DNA from 4 places in the Geobacillus sp. CAMR5420 genome. Region 3 is predicted to be linked to each of the others. Evidence: riboswitches for the same ligand, from Rfam matches in the RefSeq annotation. Region 3 holds a riboswitch; each other region holds the start of a gene.
The links. A riboswitch is a leader RNA that binds a small molecule or an ion and turns the genes downstream of it on or off. The one in region 3 is predicted to bind S-adenosylmethionine.

Region 1 (5,284 bases), on a different contig from region 3:
ACGTTGTTCGAGCGAAGCCATAGTGAACTGCTTGAGGCGCTTCCCGCCGATGTACACGGGCGCATCGCCGGCGCGGTGTTCAACCTCGGCTATTTGCCGGGCGGCAATAAGCAAATCGTCACCCAGCCGGAATCGACGATCGAAGCGGTCCGCCAGTTGCTTTCCGTCATGAAGCCGGGCGGCGTCATCGTTCTTGTCGTCTACCACGGCCATCCGGAAGGAAAGCGCGAACGCGACGCGCTCCTTGATTACGTCCGTTCTCTTGATCAACGGCGCGTCCATGCCTTGAAATACGAATTCATCAATCGGCAAAACAACCCGCCGTTTTTGCTCGCGCTCGAGAATCGGGCGGATGGGGGCGCCTGATTCCGTCCGATCCGCCGACGAACCACTGCTCTTGCCAATACAAGCAAACAGCCGCCCTTATGAAAAGGACAGCCGTTTTTGCCGCTCCTGCCAAAAGCGGTATGCTTTTCCGTTCCAATAGAAAAACTGCGACGCCGCCCCGCCGGCGCGGACGAGCCGGCGCGCCAGCCGGCGCAGCCCGCGCTGCTTTTTCACCTTGGCATCCGACAAATACAACCCAAGAAGCCCTCGGTGAATAAGGCGGTGAAACTCGCCGTGCGGAAGGGCGCCGACATGGCGGTCGGCCTCTTCGATGAAATGGCAAAGCCGCTCAAGCATCACCGTTTCATTCGGATAGTAAAAGCAAAAGTTTAAATCGCCGCCGTCCCGGTCTTCCTCCTGGTCGATCAAATAGTCGAGCAAAATGTGCAGTCCTTGAATGTACGGAAAATAACCGTCGCGCACTTGTCTCGCCATCTCCGGCGGCAGCGATTCGCCAAACGCATAGGCGACGAGGCAGAAAATGCCGAGCGTCGAACCGGAGCAGGCGGAAAACTCATACCATTCCATCGGCGGCAAGGCGTCTTTGTATTGCGCGAACCATTTCTCCAGCCGCGGCACCCGCTCGCTCGCTTCGACATGTTTATGCACTTGCAAGTCGCAATAATATCCGGCCAATTCATGCAAAAATGGGGCGATCGTCTCATAATGGCGCACCGTCTCGAGCACCTCTTGGCACGTGCGGACGAGCGCCGGCAAATAGCCGCCGTCTTCCTGTTCGCGGCGATGGCGGTAATAGTTCGACGGCTCCGCGCCGATCGTCAAAGCGTCCGGCATCGAATCGTGCAAGGCGCGAAAGTCGAGCGGATCGAGCGAGGTGCTGCGGTCGCACAAATTATCCAAATAATCGCTGATCGTCTGGTAAGCCACGATAAAGCGGATGCAATCCTCCATGTTTTCTCCGGCCAAGAGCGCCAAAATGGAGCCGCCTTCGCAATGGAACGTTTTCGAAGCGATGCTCGCCAAGGCCTGGCGCCGCAATTCCGGGTCGGGAATGCGCTCGGCCTGGCGCCGCCAATAGGCAAGCTCGCGGTGGACAAGCGGAAGCACGTCACGATACACCATTTTCATCAAGGCGATGGGGTTTTTCGGAATGTTCAATCGGCTCACCTCAGGTGCAAACACCATGGTCTCGTCTCCTAGCATTTCCATCTTATCAGCAACCAAAATCGTTTCGCGTCTGAACAGCCTGCGATCTCGTCTTCCAGTATTGCCATCAATGCGGGCGGGGCAAACCATAAAAGGGTTGGCGATGGAATGAAAAAACCGCTCAACAACGGTTCTTCTCACGTTGAGAAGCTTTGTGAAATCGGATCTTCTTTCCCGATCCCAACCACTCATCGGGCGAAACGAAACGTTTTTCACCAATCCCGACCAGGCGCGCTCACTTTCGTTGGCGATTTGGACGCAGCGTTGTACAATACATGGTGAACGATCGATTTTGCAGCAGAAAGGAACGAACGCCCATGATTTACCCATACAAAGGCAAAACGCCGCAAATTGCCGCCTCCGCCTTTATCGCCGACTATGTGACGATCACCGGCGATGTCGTGATCGGCGAAGAGACGAGCATTTGGTTCAATACCGTCATTCGCGGCGATGTGGCGCCAACGGTGATTGGCAACCGGGTCAATATTCAAGATAACTCAATTTTGCATCAAAGTCCAAACAATCCGCTTATCATTGAAGACGGTGTAACAGTCGGCCATCAAGTCATTTTGCACAGCGCCATCGTTCGCAAAAACGCGCTCATCGGCATGGGCTCGATCATTTTGGACCGCGCGGAAATCGGGGAAGGCGCGTTTATCGGCGCCGGCAGTTTAGTGCCGCCGGGCAAAAAAATTCCGCCCAACACGCTCGCCCTCGGCCGGCCGGCGAAAGTCGTCCGCGAACTGACGGAAGACGACATCCGTGAAATGGAGCGCATCCGCCGCGAATATGTCGAGAAAGGGCAGTATTACAAAGCGCTGCAGCAACAGCGGACATCGTGCGCCAACAAAAAAGAGCTGCCGTGATCAGGCAGCTCTTTTTCTTTCATCACTTGTCCGCCAACGCCAGCGCTTGTTCTTTCAACAAGGCGGCTTTGTCGGTGCGCTCCCACGGCAGGTCGATGTCCGTACGCCCAAAATGGCCGTAAGCAGCCGTCTGTTTGTAAATCGGGCGGCGAAGGTCGAGCATTTTGATGATGCCCGCCGGGCGGAGATCGAAGTTGTTGCGCACGACCTCAATCAAAATGTCTTCCGATACTTTGCCGGTGCCGAACGTATCGATCGAAATCGAAACTGGGCGGGCGACGCCGATCGCGTAGGCAAGCTGCACTTCGCATTTGTCGGCCAGTCCTGCCGCGACGATGTTTTTCGCGACATAGCGGGCCGCATACGCCGCCGAGCGGTCGACTTTCGTCGGATCTTTGCCCGAGAACGCGCCGCCGCCGTGGCGGGCGTAGCCGCCGTACGTATCGACGATGATTTTGCGCCCCGTCAACCCAGCATCCCCTTGCGGACCGCCGATGACAAACCGTCCTGTCGGGTTGATGAAATATTTCGTGTTCTCATCAAGCAGCTCTGCGGGCACGACCGGCTTGATGACCTGTTCTTTAATGTCGCGCTCGATTTGCTCTTGCGTAATTTCCGGATGGTGCTGCGCGGAAACGACGATCGTATCGACGCGCACCGGTTTGCCGTTTTCATCGTATTCGATCGTCACTTGCGTTTTCCCGTCCGGCCGCAAGTACGGCAAGACATCCGTTTTGCGCACTTCCGCCAATCGGCGCGCCAAGCGGTGCGCAAGCGAAATCGGCAACGGCATCAATTCTTCCGTCTCATTGCAGGCGAACCCAAACATCAATCCTTGGTCGCCGGCGCCAATCGCTTCAATTTCCTCGTCAGTCATCTGACCTTCGCGCGCCTCAAGCGCCCGGTTCACCCCCATCGCAATGTCCGGCGATTGTTCGTCAATCGACGTCAGCACCGCGCACGTATCGGCGTCAAATCCGTATTTGGCGCGCGTGTAGCCGATCTCCCGGACCGTATCGCGGACGATGCGCGGAATGTCCACGTATGTTGATGTCGTGATTTCCCCGCTCACGAGCACCAGCCCGGTCGTGACGCTCGTTTCGCAGGCGACGCGGGCGTTCGGATCTTTTTCCAAAATGGCATCCAAAATGGCGTCAGAAATTTGGTCGCAAATTTTATCCGGATGTCCTTCCGTCACAGACTCTGAAGTAAACAAGCGGCGTTTGGCTGACATTCGGTTTGTTTCCTCCTCTTGGCATAATGTGGCGACACGGAACTCATTTCCCTTTTTCCCTTCGCAATATAAAAAACCTTTCCTGTAACGGCTGAGGAAAGGTCATGGCAATCGTATTGCTTCCTTTCACTCTTATCGTTCAAGGACTGCGCCTTGCCACAGGTTAGCACCATTTCACACATGTACAGTTGTGACGGTTGCTGGGCTTCATCGGGCCTGTCCCTCCACCGGCTCGGGATAAGAGTATCCGTTCAATGACTTATCTTATCGCAATGGAATCGGCAAAGTCAACTATCAAAATTCATTTTTTATCATTTCCAGCCGAGAAAATTCTTTCCTCAAGGAAATCGACACATTGGGCAAAATAAAGTTTGAAAAACCCACACAATTAGTATGGACTATTAATAAAAATGTGTTATACTATTTTCAAGAGTGATTTCAAAAAGAAGGCAGGTTTTGAATATGGGGATCGCAAACATGACGAATAAGCTTGATGTATTGCTGCAAAAACCGTACGTGCATCATCAACTGTCCGTCGCCGAGCTCGTCGAGAAAGTCCTGCAGCGGAACGAAGGACGGCTGACGCACACCGGAGCCGTCGCGGTCACGACCGGCAAGTACACAGGGCGGTCGCCGAAAGACAAATACATCGTCGAAGAACCGTCAACGAAGCAAACGATCGACTGGGGAGCGGTCAACCAGCCGATGTCTCCGGAGACGTTTGATAAACTGTACGACAAAGTGCTCGACTATTTAATGAAGAAAGATGAACTGTTCGTGTTTAAAGGCTTTGCCGGCGCCGATCCGAAATACCGGCTGCCGATTCAAGTCGTCAACGAATTCGCCTGGCACAACTTGTTCGTCCATCAGCTGTTCATTCGGCCGAACGTCGAAGAGCTCGCCGTGCATGAGCCGCAATTCACCGTCATTTGCGCGCCGAACTTTAAAGCCGACCCGAAAGTCGACGGCACGCGCTCGGAAGCGTTCATCATCATCTCGTTTGAACGGCGCACCGTGTTGATCGGCGGCACCGAGTATGCCGGCGAAATGAAAAAATCGATTTTCTCGGTGATGAACTATTTGCTGCCGGAACAAGGCATCCTGCCGATGCACTGCTCGGCCAACGTCGGCCAGGAAGGCGACGTCGCCCTCTTTTTCGGCTTGTCGGGAACGGGAAAAACGACGCTCTCGACCGACCCGAACCGCCGCTTGATCGGCGATGATGAACACGGCTGGTCAAGCCGCGGCATTTTCAACATCGAAGGCGGCTGCTATGCGAAATGCATCAACCTATCGCGCGAGAAAGAGCCGCAAATTTTTGACGCCATCGGCTTCGGCGCGGTGCTCGAAAACGTCGTCCTCGATGACGCGACGCGGGTGCCGAATTACGACGACGGCACGCTGACGGAAAACACACGCGCCGCCTACCCGCTTCAGGCGATCCAAAACATCATCGACCCGAGCGTCGCCGGCCATCCGTCCACGATCGTGTTTTTGACAGCCGATGCGTTCGGCGTCCTGCCGCCGATCAGCAAGCTGACGCGCGAACAAGCGATGTACCATTTCTTAAGCGGCTACACAAGCAAGCTCGCCGGCACCGAACGCGGCGTCACCGAACCGGAAGCAACGT
Region 2 (5,284 bases), on a different contig from region 3:
GCGGCCGACTTCCGCCGGATCCGTCGCTGTTGTCGCCACCCACGGACTGTTCGGTTTTTGGATCATTTGCAAGTCTTCGTCACTCAAATCGATGCCGTATACTTTGATTTCCGTACGCCCGGCTTGCTCGATGGCGCGCGTCGCTCCTTTGGCGAACTCGTCCCAAGTTGCGAAGACGGCGTCAATGTCGCCTTTGTTCGGATATTTTTTCAAAATGGCCTCCATTTGCGTTTGCGTGTCCAAAGCCGTGTTGGCGCTCGCCGTACCGAACTTGGCGACTTCTTTTATGTTCGGATAGCGTTTTTTGAACGCCTCATAAATGACGTGGCGCCGCTCCATTGGAGTAAAACCGCCGACCCAAATCGTGACGATGTTGCCCTCTCCATTTAAATCTTCGGCGAGTGTTTTTAACGTTTTCCAGGCGAGGCTGTAGTCGTCTTGGTCGATGACGGTGACGCCGGGAACGTTCAAATCGTTGTCAAAGGCGACGACCGGGATGCCTTTTTCAACCGCTTTTTTCACCGGGCCTTCGAGCGCATCAGCGCGGCCGTGATCAAGCAGAATGGCATCAACGTTTTGCGTGATGGCCGTTTCTACGTATGAGGCCATTTTCGTCAAGTCGTTGTCGGCGTTGTAAATTTGCACTTCGCCGCCGAACTTTTGCACTTGTTCTTTGACGCCGGCGATGTATTGCGACGAGAACGTGCCGATGGACATTTGCATAATGGCGGCGATCTTCACCGGTTTTTTCAGCTTCTCCGGGATGGCCGCCTGTTCGCTGCTCGATGCGGTTTGGCTGTTGGATGAGACGGTGTCGCCTTGGATGGCCGTTTGCTTCGTTTCGTTGGCCGGCTTAGAGCTCACGGCGTCTTGCTCGTTCGTGCAGCCGGCCAAGACGGAGAACACGGCAAAGAAAAGAAGAGAAAGGAACGATAAGGCCTTAAATCGTTTCATGCTGCTCCTCCTTTGCAAATAACGCTGGCAGTGCCGCGCTGTAGCTGCCGCGGACGATGCCTTTTTCGGTAATGATCGCGGTAATCAGTTCGTTTGGCGTCACGTCAAACGCCGGGTTATACACGTTGACGCCTTCCGGGGCGACGCGCACGCCGGCCAGATGGGTCACTTCATCCGGATGGCGCTCTTCAATCGGGATGTCTGCCCCTGTCTTTGTCGCCAAATCGATGGTGGACAACGGTGCGGCGACGTAAAACGGAATGCCAAACGATTTGGCGAGCAAGGCGAGGCCGAACGTGCCGATTTTGTTCGCTGTATCGCCGTTTTGTGCGATCCGGTCGGCTCCGACGATAATGGCGCGAATCCCTTTCGCTTTGATCGTTTGCGCCGCCATGTTGTCCGTAATAAGCGTGACGTCGACGCCTGCTTGCATCAGCTCCCAGGCGGTCAGACGCGCTCCTTGCAAAACGGGGCGCGTCTCAAGGGCGTACACGGATAACTCGATCCCTTTCTCTTTCGCCAAATAAAACGGGGCGAGCGCCGTGCCGTAGCGGGCGGTGGCGATCGAGCCGGCGTTGCAAATCGTCATCACCCGGTCGCCTGGGCGAAAAAGCGATAACGCATGTTCGCCGATGCGGCGGCAGACATCTTCGTCCTCGATTTGGATGCGGATCGCCTCGTGAATAAGCACCGTTTTCGCTTCGTTGACTGAGGCGGCGTCTTTGGCGGCGGCAGTGAGCCGGTCAAGCGCCCAAACCAAATTGACGGCCGTCGGGCGGGCGCTTGCCAAATAATCGCGGTCTTGCTTTAGGCGGCTATGGAACTCGTGGACCGTTTCCGCTTTATAATGCGAGGCGGCGAGCGCCAGACCATAAGCGGCGGTGATGCCGATCGCCGGCGCTCCGCGCACTTTCAGCGAGGCGATCGCATCGTACACGTCTTCAAGCGTATGCAGGTCGATATATTCTGTTGCTAATGGCAATTTTTGTTGGTTTAAAATCGTGATATGCGTCTCGCGCCACTCGACAGAGCGCGGGATGGCAAAGGTGTCCATCGTCGTCTTCCTTTCTTTTCACATTTTCCGTTGATCCGGGCCGGCACTGGGCCGGTCGTCGCCGTGTTACTATTCGGTTTCTGCAAACACTCGGCGGAAGCCGTCCGTTCCGGTCAGCTCGTTGCGCTCGACAATCAGGCGGCGGCCGAGGCGGAGCGCGTGTCGTTTGGCGGCAAGGCGGGCTTCTTTCTGCTCGATGCCGTCAAGGTCGGCCACATGGGCGAGGCCGATCGTCCGGCGGATGACTTCGCAGCCGGCAAAGCCGACAGCATCGACGAACGCATGCCGGAGCACATCGTCAAGCAAGCCCGGTGTTGCGGCGTACGTCTCGATGCTTTTGGTGCGCCAAAGCTCCGAGAATATGGACGCAAAGACGTCCCAGGTCCGGTCGATGTGATCAAAGAGCGGTTGGCGCTCAACGTCAGGGCGGGACAACGCATTTAACAGCAAGTTGGCGAAAAACTGCCCAAGGTCAAAGCCGATCGGGCCGTAAAAGGCGAATTCCGGGTCGATTACTTTCGTTTCGTCGGTGCTTGCGAAAATGCTGCCGGTATGCAAATCGCCATGCAGAAGCACATCGGCTTCGGTTAAAAACTTGCGCTTCAGCTTTGCTGCTTCTAGGTGCAAGCGGTCATCGCGCCAAAGCGCTTCAACGTCTGGGCGCAATTCGTCTTCAAAGTTGTTCGTTTCGTGGTCAAAAAACGGGTCGGTGAAGACGAGGTCTTCCGTGATTTTGCACAGTTCCGGATTGACGAAGCTTTGCGCCAATTTCTTTTTCTCTTGCTGGTTCATGCCGAAATCAGACGTATAAAACGCCGTCTTGGCGACAAACTCGCCGATATGCTGGGACAAAAGCGGATACGTTTTTCCTTCGATCAACCCTTTGCGGGCGATTTGCAAACGGGATAAGTCTTCCATCACCGTAATGGCGAGCGATTCGTCAGAATAGTAGACTTTCGGCACGTATTGCGGCACATAGCTCGCAAACGTGCGCAGCGCGTTGCTTTCGATGACGGCGCGCTTTAACGTAAGCGGCCAGCTTTCGCCGACCACTTTGGCGTACGGCAACGCTTGTTTGATGATTACGCCTTGCTTTGTTTCTTGGTCGACGATATGAAACACTAAGTTCAAGTTGCCGTCGCCGATCTCGCGGCACAAAAGAGGCGCCCCGTCGCGGAATAAGCCGAGGCGGACAGCGAGAGATACCGCCTTCGGTTCGGTCAGCGGTTCGTAAACCGATGTTTGAACAGTGGTCATTGCCTTGTTCCCCCTTTTTTCATTTCGCTCGTTTTCAAATGCCGGTTCTGACGCGCGCTAAAACTCGGCGTTTCCGGCAAATGAAAAAGCCTCTTTCGCATACGGAAAGAGGCTTGAAGATGCATCGTCTTCGCGCCTCTTATCTTTCAGAAAGACATCGGTCTTTCTGTTGGACTTAGCACCGTGCCCTGCGGAAGCGGTTCGCTTCCGGCGCCGCCTTTGGCGTGCGCCCTATCTCACGATAGCATTACGGTCGGTTGCTGGGCTTCATTGGGCCAATTCCCTCAGCCAACTCTTGATAAGAGTACCGATTTCTTGTATTCAGTTTCGGGAATTTTCACGATGTTCTCAATTGTTTGGTTGCTTGATTCGAATGATACATGGTCGGCCAATCGATTGTCAATACGTTTTGAAAAAATTTTTTGCCGTTTCATAGTCGTGCGGCCGGCGGTCGGCAAACACCGGGATGCGCGCGCGGACGTCCGCAACGAGCGCGGGATCGATGTCGGCCGAGAGAATGCCCGGCTTCTCGTCCGCCTCGGCGATCACTTCGCCCCATGGGTCGATGACGAGCGAATGGCCGGCAAAGACGTTGTTCGGGTCGCGGCCAGCCCGGTTGCAGGCGACGACGTAGCATTGGTTTTCAATCGCCCGCGCCATCAAGAGCGTCCGCCAATGGTGCAGGCGGGGAAGCGGCCATTCGGCGACGACAAACAGCACTTCCGCCCCAGCCAAAGCATGGGCGCGAATCCACTCCGGAAAGCGGATGTCATAGCAAATGACCCCAGCGCACGGCAGCCCGTCAAGCGAGAACAAGCCTGGCTCGTTTCCCGGCTGCAAATACAAATGTTCATCCATCAATTGGAACAGGTGAAGCTTGCTGTATTCGCCGACGATTTGGCCATGACGGTCGGCCACGATCATCGTGTTTGTCACGCCGGCGGCTGTTTTTTTGGCGACCGAACCAGCGACGAAATGGACGCCGTACGTTTGCGCCAATCGGGAAGCGAGCGCCTTCGCCCGTTCGGCGCCTTCGTCGGCAATTTCATCCAGGCGCGTCAAATCGTAGCCGGTCGTCCATAACTCTGGCAGCACGATGATGTCAGCGCCGTCTTTGGCAGCGGATTCCACGGCCTGTTCGGCTTGCTGTTCGTTTTTTGCTGGATCGCCAAATGCAATGTCAAGCTGCAGGCAGGCGATGCGGATCGTCATGAGCGTTCACCTCGGAAAAAAATTTTTCTTTACATTTTGCTTTTAACGATATATGATGTTGCACTAGAATTTCAAGAATTTTTGAGAAGGTGTGGACGATGACGATCGAATTTCCCTTTTCCGAACTGCTTGAACAGCTGCCGAAGCAGTTTTTCGCCTCGCTCGTGGCGAAAGTCGGTGCGAAGATCAAGGCGGGTTATGATGTGATCAACTTAGGGCAGGGCAATCCGGATCAGCCGACGCCGGCGCACATTGTCGAAGCGATGCAGAAGGCAGCCGCGAACCCAAAATACCATAAATATTCGCCGTTTCAAGGCTACTCGTTTTTGAAAGAAGCCGTAGCGGCGTTTTACGCGCGCGAGTACGGGGTGACGATCGACCCGGCCCGCGAGGTCGCCATCTTGTTCGGCGGCAAGGCCGGGCTTGTCGAGCTGCCGCTTTGCCTCGTCAACCCGGGCGATGTGGTGCTTGTCCCGGACCCGGGCTATCCGGACTATTGGTCGGGGATCGCGCTTGCCCGCGCGCGGATGGAGATGATGCCGCTTTCTTCGGAAAACGGATTCTTACCGGATTACGAAGCCATTCCGGAGTCGGTCGCCGACCGAGCGAAGCTCATGTTTTTAAACTATCCGAACAATCCGACCGGTGCGACGGCGACAAAGGAATTTTTCGCGGAGACGGTGGCGTTTGCCGCCAAGCACGGCATTGCCGTCGTGCACGATTTCGCTTATGGGGCGATCGGCTTTGACGGCCGGAAACCGGTCAGCTTCCTGGAAGCCGATGGGGCGAAAGACGTCGGCGTCGAAA
Region 3 (5,284 bases):
AAGCAAATACTCGCACCCCGAGCGGACGAGGCGATACACTTCGGCAAAATTCCCGGTATAATACGGATCAGGCACATCGTCTTTTTCCCGGTCGGGAACAAAGTCAAGCAACCGGGCGAGCACCGCTTTCGAACGGGAGCCAGCCAATCGGCGCAAATCGTTCAAGTTGGCTGCGTCCATGGCGATGATGTAATCAAATTCTTCCAAGTCACGGTGGTTCACTTGCCGGGCGCGGATGCCGGAGTAGTCGATCTTGTTTTCAGTCAAAACCCTTCTTGTCCCCACATGCGGCGGCTCACCGACATGCCAGCTGCCTGTTCCCGCCGAATCAACGACAATCAGCCCGTCAAGCCCCCGCTCTTTCACCAAATGGCGGAAGACCGCTTCCGCCATCGGCGATCGGCAAATGTTTCCAAGACAAACAAACAGCACTTTAATCATCCAAACAGCCACCCCTCTCGCTATGTCCACGGTGCTTTCCACCGTTAGTTTTCCTTCTTTCCTTTTCATCTAGCCCCTTTTTGGCCCTAGAAGGAAGGTCGGTGATGTAACGAAAAAACACTCCAGGGGGGAGCTTTCGCGAATGGATCAACAACTCTTCCGCGCGTTCACGACAACCATTTTGAAGAAAACGCGGTGTTTCACCAACCTTCTACACTGGCACTATGCATGTGCACCTACATTTTACCACATCATCCGTTTTTCATCAGAAAAGCAAGCCATGCAATCTCTCCCCATTCTTCCTGCACCTATGGTACAATACATAGTAACTTGCCATGAAAGGAGCAAACCAATGGATTTATCAAAACGGTCGGCGGAAAACGTCGCCTACATGATCGAACAGCTGAAGCAAAAGTTGAAAGTGCTGAACTTGGATGCCATCAAGCCGTCCCATTTTTCCGAGGAATGGTACGATGAATTGAGAGACATTTACGAGATGGTGATGAAACGCGAGACGTTCAGCCCAAGCGAAATGCAGGCGATTGTCGAAGAGCTCGGAAGCCTGCGCAAAAAATAACGTTCCCATCTGCTGCTAGGCAGGCAATGCAGCTGTTTCGCATAAAAACAATTCCTATCGAAAAACTATGATTGACATTATCGTCAATTGTGCTAAAATTTTAATCAATTAAATGACATGCGTTGCATACGTTGCTCGGGAGTGAGGGAGGAATTGGCTCAATGAACTCCGACAACCTGCCACCTATAGCAAAGTGCCAATTCCAGCTAAAGAAGATCTTTAGTAAAATAAGGGGCGCCCTTTCTCCCGCTCTTTCTGGTTAATGCAAGGAAGGATTTTTGCCGCCGAATTGCCGTTTGGCCGCTATATATCCGACTAATTATGTGGATTTTCTTTGATTTTATGAGGAGGAGAAACCGATGCTCACGTATGATCAGTGGGAAACGGCGGAAAAACCGTCTTTTCCGTTCGATAATGAAACAAAAGGGGCTCTTGACGTCCTCGCTTGGGCGTATCGCGAATACGGCGATGAGATCGTATACGCGTGCAGCTTCGGTGTTGAGGGGATCGTGCTTATTGATCTCATCTCCCAAGTCAAGCCGGATGCGGAAATCGTATTTTTGGACACTGGTCTGCATTTCCGGGAGACGTATGATACGATCGCAAAAGTGAAAGAGAAATATCCGGCGCTTCGCATCGTGATGAAACAGCCGCGCCTAACGTTAGAAGAACAAAAGGCGCAATTTGGCGACGAGCTTTGGAAACGCGACCCGAACAAATGCTGTGAGCTGCGCAAAGTCATTCCGCTGCGCGAGGTGCTGACCGGGGTGACGGCGTGGATTTCCGGCTTGCGCCGCGAACAATCGCCGACGCGGCGGCATGTCGAGTACATCAACAAAGACGACAAATTCCGTTCTATTAAAGTTTGTCCGCTCATTCACTGGACGTGGAAGGATGTATGGAATTACGTGTATCAACACAACCTTCCGTACAATGTACTTCATGACCACGGCTACCCGAGCATCGGCTGCGCCCCGTGCACGACGCCGGCTACAGATCCGAACGACTTGCGCTCCGGGCGCTGGGCCGGCCAAGGGAAGACGGAATGCGGTCTTCATCTCGCTTAAGGAGAGAAAAACGATATGCTCCTTGCCATTGCTTTGATCGCATCCTTTTTCTTCGCCATGAACATCGAGGCGAGCGGCGCGGCGGCCTCGATGGGCGTCGCTGATGAATCGGACGCCATTCCGATTCGTCAAGCTGCTGTTTGACAGCGACGTCTATACGGTCATCGCCATCTTGAGCGTCTGCTTGGCGACGCTTGGCGTCATCAGCTTAAAAAAACGGTCGCCGAAGAAGAACGTTCGCTTCACGAACATGGCGGCGGCATTTAATTAACATCTATCAATCTAGGAGGTTATGAACATGAGCTTAAGCACCCCGCATGGCGGTACATTAATCAATCGTTGGAATCCGGACTATCCACTTGATGAGGCGACCAAAACGATCGAGCTCTCCAAAGCCGAACTGAGCGACTTGGAGCTAATCGGAACGGGCGCCTACAGCCCCCTCACTGGTTTTTTAACGAAAACGGATTACGACGCGGTTGTTGAAACAATGCGTCTTTCTGACGGCACCGTCTGGAGCATTCCGATCACGCTCGCGGTAACAGAAGAAAAAGCGAAAGAGCTCGCCGTCGGCGATAAGGCGAAACTCGTTTATCATGGCGACGTCTACGGCGTCATTGAGATTGCTGACATTTACCGCCCAGACAAAACGAAAGAAGCGAAGCTCGTTTATAAAACGGATGAACTTGCTCACCCAGGTGTGCGCAAACTGTTTGAAAAGCCGGATGTGTATGTCGGCGGGGAGATTACGCTTGTCAAACGGACCGACAAAGGCCAATTCGCCGCGTTTTATTTTGATCCAGCGGAAACGCGGAAAAAGTTTGCTGAGTTTGGCTGGAACACCGTTGTCGGCTTCCAAACGCGCAATCCGGTTCACCGCGCCCATGAATACATTCAAAAATGCGCGCTCGAGATCGTTGATGGCCTGTTTTTAAACCCACTCGTCGGCGAAACGAAAGCGGACGATATTCCGGCTGACATCCGGATGGAAAGCTATCAAGTGCTGCTGGAAAACTATTACCCGAAAGACCGCGTTTTCCTCGGCGTCTTCCAAGCAGCGATGCGCTATGCCGGTCCGCGTGAAGCCATTTTCCACGCGATGGTGCGCAAAAATTTCGGCTGCACGCACTTCATCGTCGGCCGCGACCACGCTGGTGTCGGCAATTATTACGGTACGTATGATGCGCAAAAAATCTTCTTGAACTTTACGGCTGAAGAGCTTGGCATTACGCCGCTCTTTTTCGAACATAGCTTTTACTGCACGAAATGCGAAGGGATGGCATCGACAAAAACGTGTCCGCATGACGCGAAATACCATGTCGTCCTTTCCGGCACGAAAGTTCGTGAAATGCTGCGCAACGGCCAAGTGCCGCCGAGCACGTTCAGCCGTCCGGAAGTGGCCGCCGTCTTGATCAAAGGGCTGCAAGAACGCGAAACGGTCGCCCCGTCAGCGCGCTAAAGGAGGATCGCGATGAGCACGAACATCGTTTGGCATCACACATCGGTCACAAAAGAAGACCGGCGCAAGCGCAACGGCCATCATAGCGCCATCCTTTGGTTCACCGGGCTGTCCGGCTCCGGCAAATCGACGGTGGCCAACGCCGTCTCCAGACGACTGTTTGAGCTCGGCATTCAGAATTACGTCTTAGACGGCGACAACATCCGGCACGGGCTCAATAAAGATCTCGGCTTTTCCGCCGCCGACCGGACGGAAAACATCCGCCGCATCGGCGAAGTGGCGAAGCTGTTTGTCGACAGCGGCCAGTTTGTGCTGACGGCGTTCATCTCGCCGTTTGCCGAAGACCGGGCGCTCGTCCGCCGCTTAGTCGAAGAAGACGAGTTCATCGAAATTTACGTCAACTGCCCGCTTGAAGAATGCGAAAAACGCGACCCGAAAGGGCTGTATCAAAAAGCCCGCCGCGGGGAAATCCGTGAATTTACGGGCATCGACTCGCCGTACGAAGCGCCGGAAGCACCGGAGCTGACGATCGAAACACACCGTTATTCGGTTGACGAATGTGCCGAGCAAGTGCTCGCCTACCTGCGCAAGCGAGGAATGATCCCGGCCGCGAAAACAGACTAATTCCCTCATCCCCTGCCAAAAAAGAACGGGAGGTCATTTGACAAGGTCGTTTTCATCCCAAGGCAGACCATTTACAATAAAAGCAGCCGAGCATCCATGCCGCTTTCCGGCGGCTGGCTGAATCATGCACGAAGGGGCTGAAACAACGATGGGCAAAGTGTATCTTGTCGGCGCCGGCCCCGGCGACCCGGAACTCATTACCGTCAAAGGATTAAAATGCATCCAGCAGGCGGATGTCATTTTGTACGACCGTCTCATCAATGAAGAGTTGCTTTCATATGCCAAGCCGGACGCCGAACTCATCTTTTGCGGCAAGCTGCCCGGCTTCCATGCCATGCAGCAGGAAACGATCAACCATGCGCTCGTCTGGCATGCCAAAAAAGGAAAAACGGTCGTCCGCTTAAAGGGCGGCGATCCGTTCGTGTTCGGGCGCGGCGGCGAAGAGGCCGAGGCGCTGGCCAAACATGGGATCGAATTTGAGATCGTTCCCGGCATCACCTCCGCCATCGCGGCGGCGGCTTATGCCGGCATCCCTGTCACCCATCGCGCGTTCAGCTCAAGCGTCGCCTTTGTCACCGGGCATCGGCGCGACGGAAGTCGTGACGAGATCAAATGGGAAAGCCTCGCCAAAGGCATCGATACGATCTCCATTTACATGGGGGTTCATCACTTGCCATACATTTGCGGCCAGCTGATGAAATATGGAAAAGCGCCGGAGACGCCGGCGGCGGTCATCGAATGGGGAACGACAACTGCTCAGCGCACCGTCACCGGCACGCTCGCGACGATCGCGGCCGTCGTCGCCAAAGAAAACATCCAAAATCCGAGCATGATCATTATCGGAGACGTCGTCCGGCTGCGGGCCAACATTCAATGGTTTGAGCAGTTGCTCGCGTCATCCGCAGCCGCTGGCGCAACATCGTGAGGCGATGGCGATGGAAGCTGTTTTGTACGTCAGCCACGGCAGCCGCATTGCCGCTGCGCGCCATGAAGCGGCGCGTTTCGTCGAACAGTGCCGGAGGACCATCGATATTCCGATTCAAGAGCTATGCTTTGTCGAGCTCGCGGAACCGGACATTGTCACCGGCGTTGACCGTTGTGTCGCCCAAGGGGCGA
Region 4 (5,284 bases), on a different contig from region 3:
TCCGTTGTTCATCATCATTTTCCTCCCTTTGTTCGTTTCTGCTGTTAGTATGCGTCAACTACCCCCACTTCGCTAACGCTTGAAGTGGGGGCTTGCAACTCCCCAGAAGTGCAAACGGACTTCGTCCTCCTTCCTTGACTTGGGGTTGCATCAGGGGGCAGGTTGACGACTACCCAACGACGCAGGTCATGCCTGCATCGTTACGGATTCACTCGGTGTGTCTGTTGGCAGAACTTGGCTTCCACACACAACAGACGGACCTACGATCGTTGTTTAAATGTAACAACGTTTCCTGCAACCAACTCCATACATCGAGCAACCGTTATTGGAGTGCCTTTATTTAACAGTTTTCTCCACGTCTTTATTCTATCATACACAAAAGAAAGGGGGAACGAGCATTCCTCTCCCACTTACTCCCTTTGGTCGTTGAAGTGGGAGTCTCCTGCGCGAAATAGGATGAAGGAAAACGAAATTAAACAACGAATGGTATTGAAAGGGTGTGGAAACACCACCGTTTCGCGATCATAGATGGAACGTCATGATGAAAACCGCCTGTTCTGTTCAACTTCCATCATCAATACAAAAGGGGGAAATGCGATTGATTCGTTGGGTTGTCTTTGCCTTAACAGCCGCTTTCGCTTCGTTTTTGACGTGGATCATCATCGGCAACACCCTCGGTGAACAGGGAGACGGCGCCTTCAGCTTAACGGCTGTGATCGTCCTGCAAAACTGCGTCATCATCGTTATGCTCGCCGCCGTACTGGCGCGTTTGAACGGCCGATGAAGAGCGGAGAAACAGGTCGGCCGCGGCGCCCTCGGATTCAGAATCGTTTTAACCTTTGCTGCTTTCTTTTCGTTTAAGGGGAGCGGCTTTTTGGGGACAAAAAAGAAACGGAAGCGAAACGCTCCCGTTATTGATTGTTTTCCGCCGCTGGAATGACGGCGCCGTGGTATTTTTCTTTAATGAAATCTTGGATTTCTTTCGATTGCAGCACTTCGACAAGCGTTTTGATTTCTTTCCGGTTTTCATCGCCTTTGCGCACCGCAATAATGTTCACATACGGATTGTTTTTCGGCGACTCAACGGCGATCGGGTCTTTCGCCGGGTCCAAACCGGCGTCAAGCGCATAGTTGGCGTTGATCAGCACCGCATCGCCTTCGCCGTTTTTGTAAATTTGCGGCAGAAGCCCGGCGTCGACATCGGCCTTAAATTTTAAATGCTTTGGATTTTCGATGATGTCATTGACTGTCGCTTTCGTTTTATCGACGCCCGGTTTCAATTTAATGAGCCCTTTTTCTTGCAGCATCGATAAAATGCGGCCATGGTCGGCGACCGAGTTGCTCATGATGATCGTCGCGCCGTCCGGCAGTTCTTCAATGCTTTTGTATTTTTTCGAGTATAAGCCGATCGGCTCGATATGAATGCCGCCGGCGTTGACGAAATCATAGCCGTACTCTTTCTTTTGCGATTCCAAATACGGAATGTGTTGGAAATAGTTTGCGTCGATTTGCTTCTCAGCCAGCGCTTTGTTCGGCAAGATGTAATCTTGGAACGTAATGATCTCCAAGTCGATGCCTTTTTTCTTCAAAATCGGTTTCGCTTTTTCCAAAATTTCCGCATGCGGCACGTTCGACGCACCGACTTTCAACTTCACCAATTTGCCGTCTTTGCCGCCTTCCGCGCTGTCGTTATTGTTGCCGCCGCATGCCGCCAAAGCGAGCACGAGAATGGCGGCGAGCAACACACCCAACCATTTCTTCATCAGTTGTTTCCCCCTTTATCGTTTATCGATTTTCGAAGTGACAAAGTCACCGATCAGCTGAATGATAAATACAATGACCAACACCAATACGGTTGCGACAAATGTCACATCGTTATGGTTGCGCTGGAACCCTTCCAAATACGCCAAGTTCCCAAGCCCGCCGGCGCCGATGGCTCCAGCCATCGCTGTATAGCTGACGAGCGACACCGCCGTCACCGTAATGCCGGAGACAAGCGCCGGCAATGACTCCGGCAGCAGCACTTTCCAAATGATCGTCCACGTTGAGGCGCCCATCGCTTGGGCTGCTTCGATGACGCCTTTATCAATTTCGCGAAGAGCGATTTCGACCATGCGGGCGTAAAACGGCGCGGCCCCAATGACCAAAGCCGGCAGCGCCGCATTGGCGCCAAGCATCGTCCCGACGAGCCATGTTGTAAACGGAATGAGCAAAATGATCAAAATAATAAACGGAATAGAGCGGAAAATGTTCACAAACGCCGCAACCACGGTATTGACAAACCGGTTTTCCCATAGGTTGCCCTTCGCTGTCAAAAATAGAAGCAAGCCAAGAACGATTCCGAGGACGAAAGTGGCCGCCACCGCCACTCCCGTCATATACAGCGTCTCGACCGTCGCCGCCCACACCGTCTCCCATTGCACGTTCGGCAGGAGGTTAGCGAGCATCGTGAATCACCTCCACCGCCACCTGCTGGCGTTGAATATAGTCAAGCGCCCGGTCGATTTCATCCCTCGCCCCGTCGAGGTGCACAAACAGCACCCCATAGGCGCCTTGATGGGTTTGCGAAATTTTCCCTTGCAAAATGTTGACATCGACGGCAAATTGCCGCACGACCTGGCTGATGAGCGGCTTTCCGGCTGCCGCGCCGACGAACGTCAGCTGCGCGATCAGCCCGCTCGGGTATTGGCCAAACAAATGGGAAATCGCCTCTTCCGTCTCCTCGGGCTCGATCAGCTGCTTGACGAACCGTTTCGTAATCGGCTGCTGCGGGTTGCGGAACACATGCAACACTTCGCCTTGCTCGACGATTCGGCCGCTTTCCATCACCGCAACGCGGTCGCAAATTTTGCGGATGACGTGCATTTCATGGGTGATCAGCACAATCGTCAGCCCGAGACGCTTGTTGATGTCAACGAGCAAGTCCAAAATCGCATCGGTCGTCTGCGGGTCCAACGCCGATGTCGCCTCGTCGCACAGCAAGACTTTCGGGTTGTTGGCGAGCGCCCGGGCGATGCCGACCCGCTGCTTTTGCCCGCCGCTCAGCTGCGACGGGTAGGCATCCTCGCGCCCGGAAAGGCCGACAAGCTCGATCAATTCATCCACCCGCTTGTTCCGCTCCTCTTTCGGGACGCCGGCAATTTCAAGCGGAAAGGCAATGTTTTCCCTGACTGTGCGAGACCAAAGCAAGTTGAAATGCTGGAAAATCATCCCGATTTCTTGGCGCGCCTTGCGCAGCTCCCGCCCTTTCACGCGCGTCATATCGCGCCCGGCGACGACCACCCGGCCGCTCGTCGGCTTCTCGAGCCCATTGAGCAAGCGGATGAGCGTACTTTTCCCAGCGCCGCTGTAGCCGATAATGCCGAAAATTTCTCCTTCGCGAATCTCAAGCGACACATTGTCGACGGCTGTGACCGAACCGTTGGCCGCTTGATAGATTTTCGTCACTTGTTCGAGTGTAATCATCGTTTCACCTTCCTCCCCAAGCGGCAGAGCGCAAAAAGAAAACCTTTCTGCCCGCAGAGAACAGAAAGGTATTGTGCACCATTCCGTCTCTTATCTCTCAAAGCAGGCCGCTTTGTGTGAATTGGCACCATTTCAGCACATGCGCTGACGGTTGCCGGGCTTCATTGGGCACATCCCTCCACCTCTCTTGATAAGAGCGCAACAATCGCCTATTCAATTGACTACGAATGTGATTGTATCATTGTCTGTCGAAGCGTGTCAACATCTTTTTTATCCGACGTCCCGATAAGGCTTAGCCAAATGGAGGAGCGACTCAAGCAGCAACAGATGACGAAAGCTTCCCGATACATGCACTTCGCGCAGCCGGACGAGCTGCTGCAGCTTCAGTTCGCCGTTCAGCAGGGACGCGAGCGCCTCTTTGGAACCGCGCACCGTCAATGTTTTCCGTTCATCGTTTTCCATCCCTCTAGCGGCTGATTCCTTGCCGATCAACAGCAAGGCGGTTTCGTCATCACTTTCAAACCGAACATACAGCTGCTCATCCGGCAAAATCGGCACCAAATGGCGCAACACTTGCATCCGTTCCACGAACTGCCCAACTAATTCACGCATTTCCATGGATATCCCCTCCCCATTTTTATTTTTTTCACTTCCACCTGAAGAGGAGAAATCCTTTACAAAAATCTCGACAACCCGTTGACGAACGAGCGCCGTTTTTGTCATTTCCCAAGAAATGTGTCAAACAGCGTCAAAAAAAGGCGAATCATCGGGACGGCAAGCAGGCTTGAATCACTTCGTACAAATACGGAACGGAATGAAAGGCATACCACTTGCCTGCGACCGTTCCGTCCCTAAAAAGAAGCAGGCAAGGAACGCTTTCAATTTTCCACGCAACGGCCTGCTCAGGGATATAGTTGATGTCCGTTTCGTAAAACGGCAGCGCCGGAAACAACTGCTCCACCACCGTGAGCATCCGCCGCGCCAGCTGGCACGTGCCGCACAGCGGGGTATACAAGTAAAGGGCCAGAAGCGGCTCGACTTCCACCACTCGCATGACATCGTTTCGGTCGATCGCTTTCACTCGCCTCTTCCCCTCATGAGCGATTCGATGCGGACGTCGAAACGAGCGCGCAACAGCACTTGCGCCAAGTGCCAAGGCGGAGCGGCCGCCACTTCGCGATACGCCCGGTCAATGTAAAGATGCTCCGCCTCTGGAAACATGCGGCGAAACTGCCGGCGCAATTTTTCTCCCGCCTCATCGGCATCGGCCAAGACGTATACATCGCATCCTTCCAGCTCATCGGCCAGCTCCTCAAGGCGCGCATCACTGATCGTGCCGTTTGTGCAGACGATGACGACTGGTTCGTTCAGCACCGCCGCCACTTTTTGCTTGTCTGATCGCCCTTCGACGATGATCACTTTTTCCACGCGTCGCATGTCCGACCCACCTAACTTCAAATGAGGATACTATTATTGTATGTCTTGCGCCGGCCAAATGTTGAAAATGAAAAGCAACGGCCATCCACCGTTGCCTTTCAACACCAGCCCGCTTCCCCGTCGCAATCGACATATTTTTGGTCCGGCTCAACGGTAGCGGTCACCTGTTTGTAAATTCTTCCGTTTTGTTCGGTATACCCCTTTTTCAACGGGACGGCCGCCGGAAGCGGAAGGCGCCCGATGAGCTCTCCTTCCTCGTACAACTCCAGCGAGCGGCCGTTCAGTTTGCCGATGATCCGGTCCGTGACATCTATGCGCGTCGTTTGCAGCGCCATCGCGAGCACCCCTTTTTTCAATCAAATTCCGGTATGTATAGAGTGCC

Region 1: linked by a shared signal. The riboswitch ahead of metK (methionine adenosyltransferase) and the one ahead of DI44_RS13865 (phosphoadenylyl-sulfate reductase) in region 3 are both predicted to bind S-adenosylmethionine.
Region 2: linked by a shared signal. The riboswitch ahead of mtnK (S-methyl-5-thioribose kinase) and the one ahead of DI44_RS13865 (phosphoadenylyl-sulfate reductase) in region 3 are both predicted to bind S-adenosylmethionine.
Region 4: linked by a shared signal. The riboswitch ahead of DI44_RS02020 (methionine ABC transporter ATP-binding protein) and the one ahead of DI44_RS13865 (phosphoadenylyl-sulfate reductase) in region 3 are both predicted to bind S-adenosylmethionine.

The regions. Positions count from the first base shown of each region.
Region 1 is NZ_JHUS01000057.1:33,234-38,517, forward strand. It holds gene DI44_RS02885 (class I SAM-dependent methyltransferase) at 1-366, shown strand, start outside; gene DI44_RS02880 (tetraprenyl-beta-curcumene synthase family protein) at 424-1,533, opposite strand; gene DI44_RS02875 (gamma carbonic anhydrase family protein) at 1,872-2,420, shown strand; gene metK (methionine adenosyltransferase) at 2,443-3,654, opposite strand; SAM riboswitch class I at 3,784-3,898, opposite strand; gene pckA (phosphoenolpyruvate carboxykinase (ATP)) at 4,117-5,284, shown strand, end outside.
Region 2 is NZ_JHUS01000024.1:49,342-54,625, forward strand. It holds gene DI44_RS11605 (sugar ABC transporter substrate-binding protein) at 1-954, opposite strand, end outside; gene mtnA (S-methyl-5-thioribose-1-phosphate isomerase) at 941-2,008, opposite strand; gene mtnK (S-methyl-5-thioribose kinase) at 2,078-3,265, opposite strand; SAM riboswitch class I at 3,402-3,570, opposite strand; gene DI44_RS11590 (carbon-nitrogen family hydrolase) at 3,665-4,477, opposite strand; gene DI44_RS11585 (pyridoxal phosphate-dependent aminotransferase) at 4,576-5,284, shown strand, end outside.
Region 3 is NZ_JHUS01000012.1:63,947-69,230, reverse strand. It holds gene DI44_RS13855 (low molecular weight protein-tyrosine-phosphatase) at 1-441, opposite strand, end outside; gene DI44_RS13860 (DUF1128 domain-containing protein) at 794-1,018, shown strand; SAM riboswitch class I at 1,148-1,252, shown strand; gene DI44_RS13865 (phosphoadenylyl-sulfate reductase) at 1,378-2,085, shown strand; gene DI44_RS13870 (phosphate transporter) at 2,101-2,229, shown strand; gene DI44_RS18585 (hypothetical protein) at 2,189-2,356, shown strand; gene sat (sulfate adenylyltransferase) at 2,384-3,544, shown strand; gene cysC (adenylyl-sulfate kinase) at 3,557-4,168, shown strand; gene cobA (uroporphyrinogen-III C-methyltransferase) at 4,317-5,093, shown strand; gene DI44_RS13890 (sirohydrochlorin chelatase) at 5,104-5,284, shown strand, end outside.
Region 4 is NZ_JHUS01000063.1:47,428-52,711, forward strand. It holds gene DI44_RS02040 (carboxymuconolactone decarboxylase family protein) at 1-12, opposite strand, end outside; gene DI44_RS02035 (hypothetical protein) at 593-784, shown strand; gene DI44_RS02030 (MetQ/NlpA family ABC transporter substrate-binding protein) at 912-1,763, opposite strand; gene DI44_RS02025 (methionine ABC transporter permease) at 1,779-2,447, opposite strand; gene DI44_RS02020 (methionine ABC transporter ATP-binding protein) at 2,437-3,465, opposite strand; SAM riboswitch class I at 3,553-3,662, opposite strand; gene DI44_RS02015 (hypothetical protein) at 3,736-4,083, opposite strand; gene DI44_RS02010 (thioredoxin family protein) at 4,229-4,546, opposite strand; gene DI44_RS02005 (toprim domain-containing protein) at 4,543-4,902, opposite strand; gene DI44_RS02000 (YusG family protein) at 5,001-5,237, opposite strand.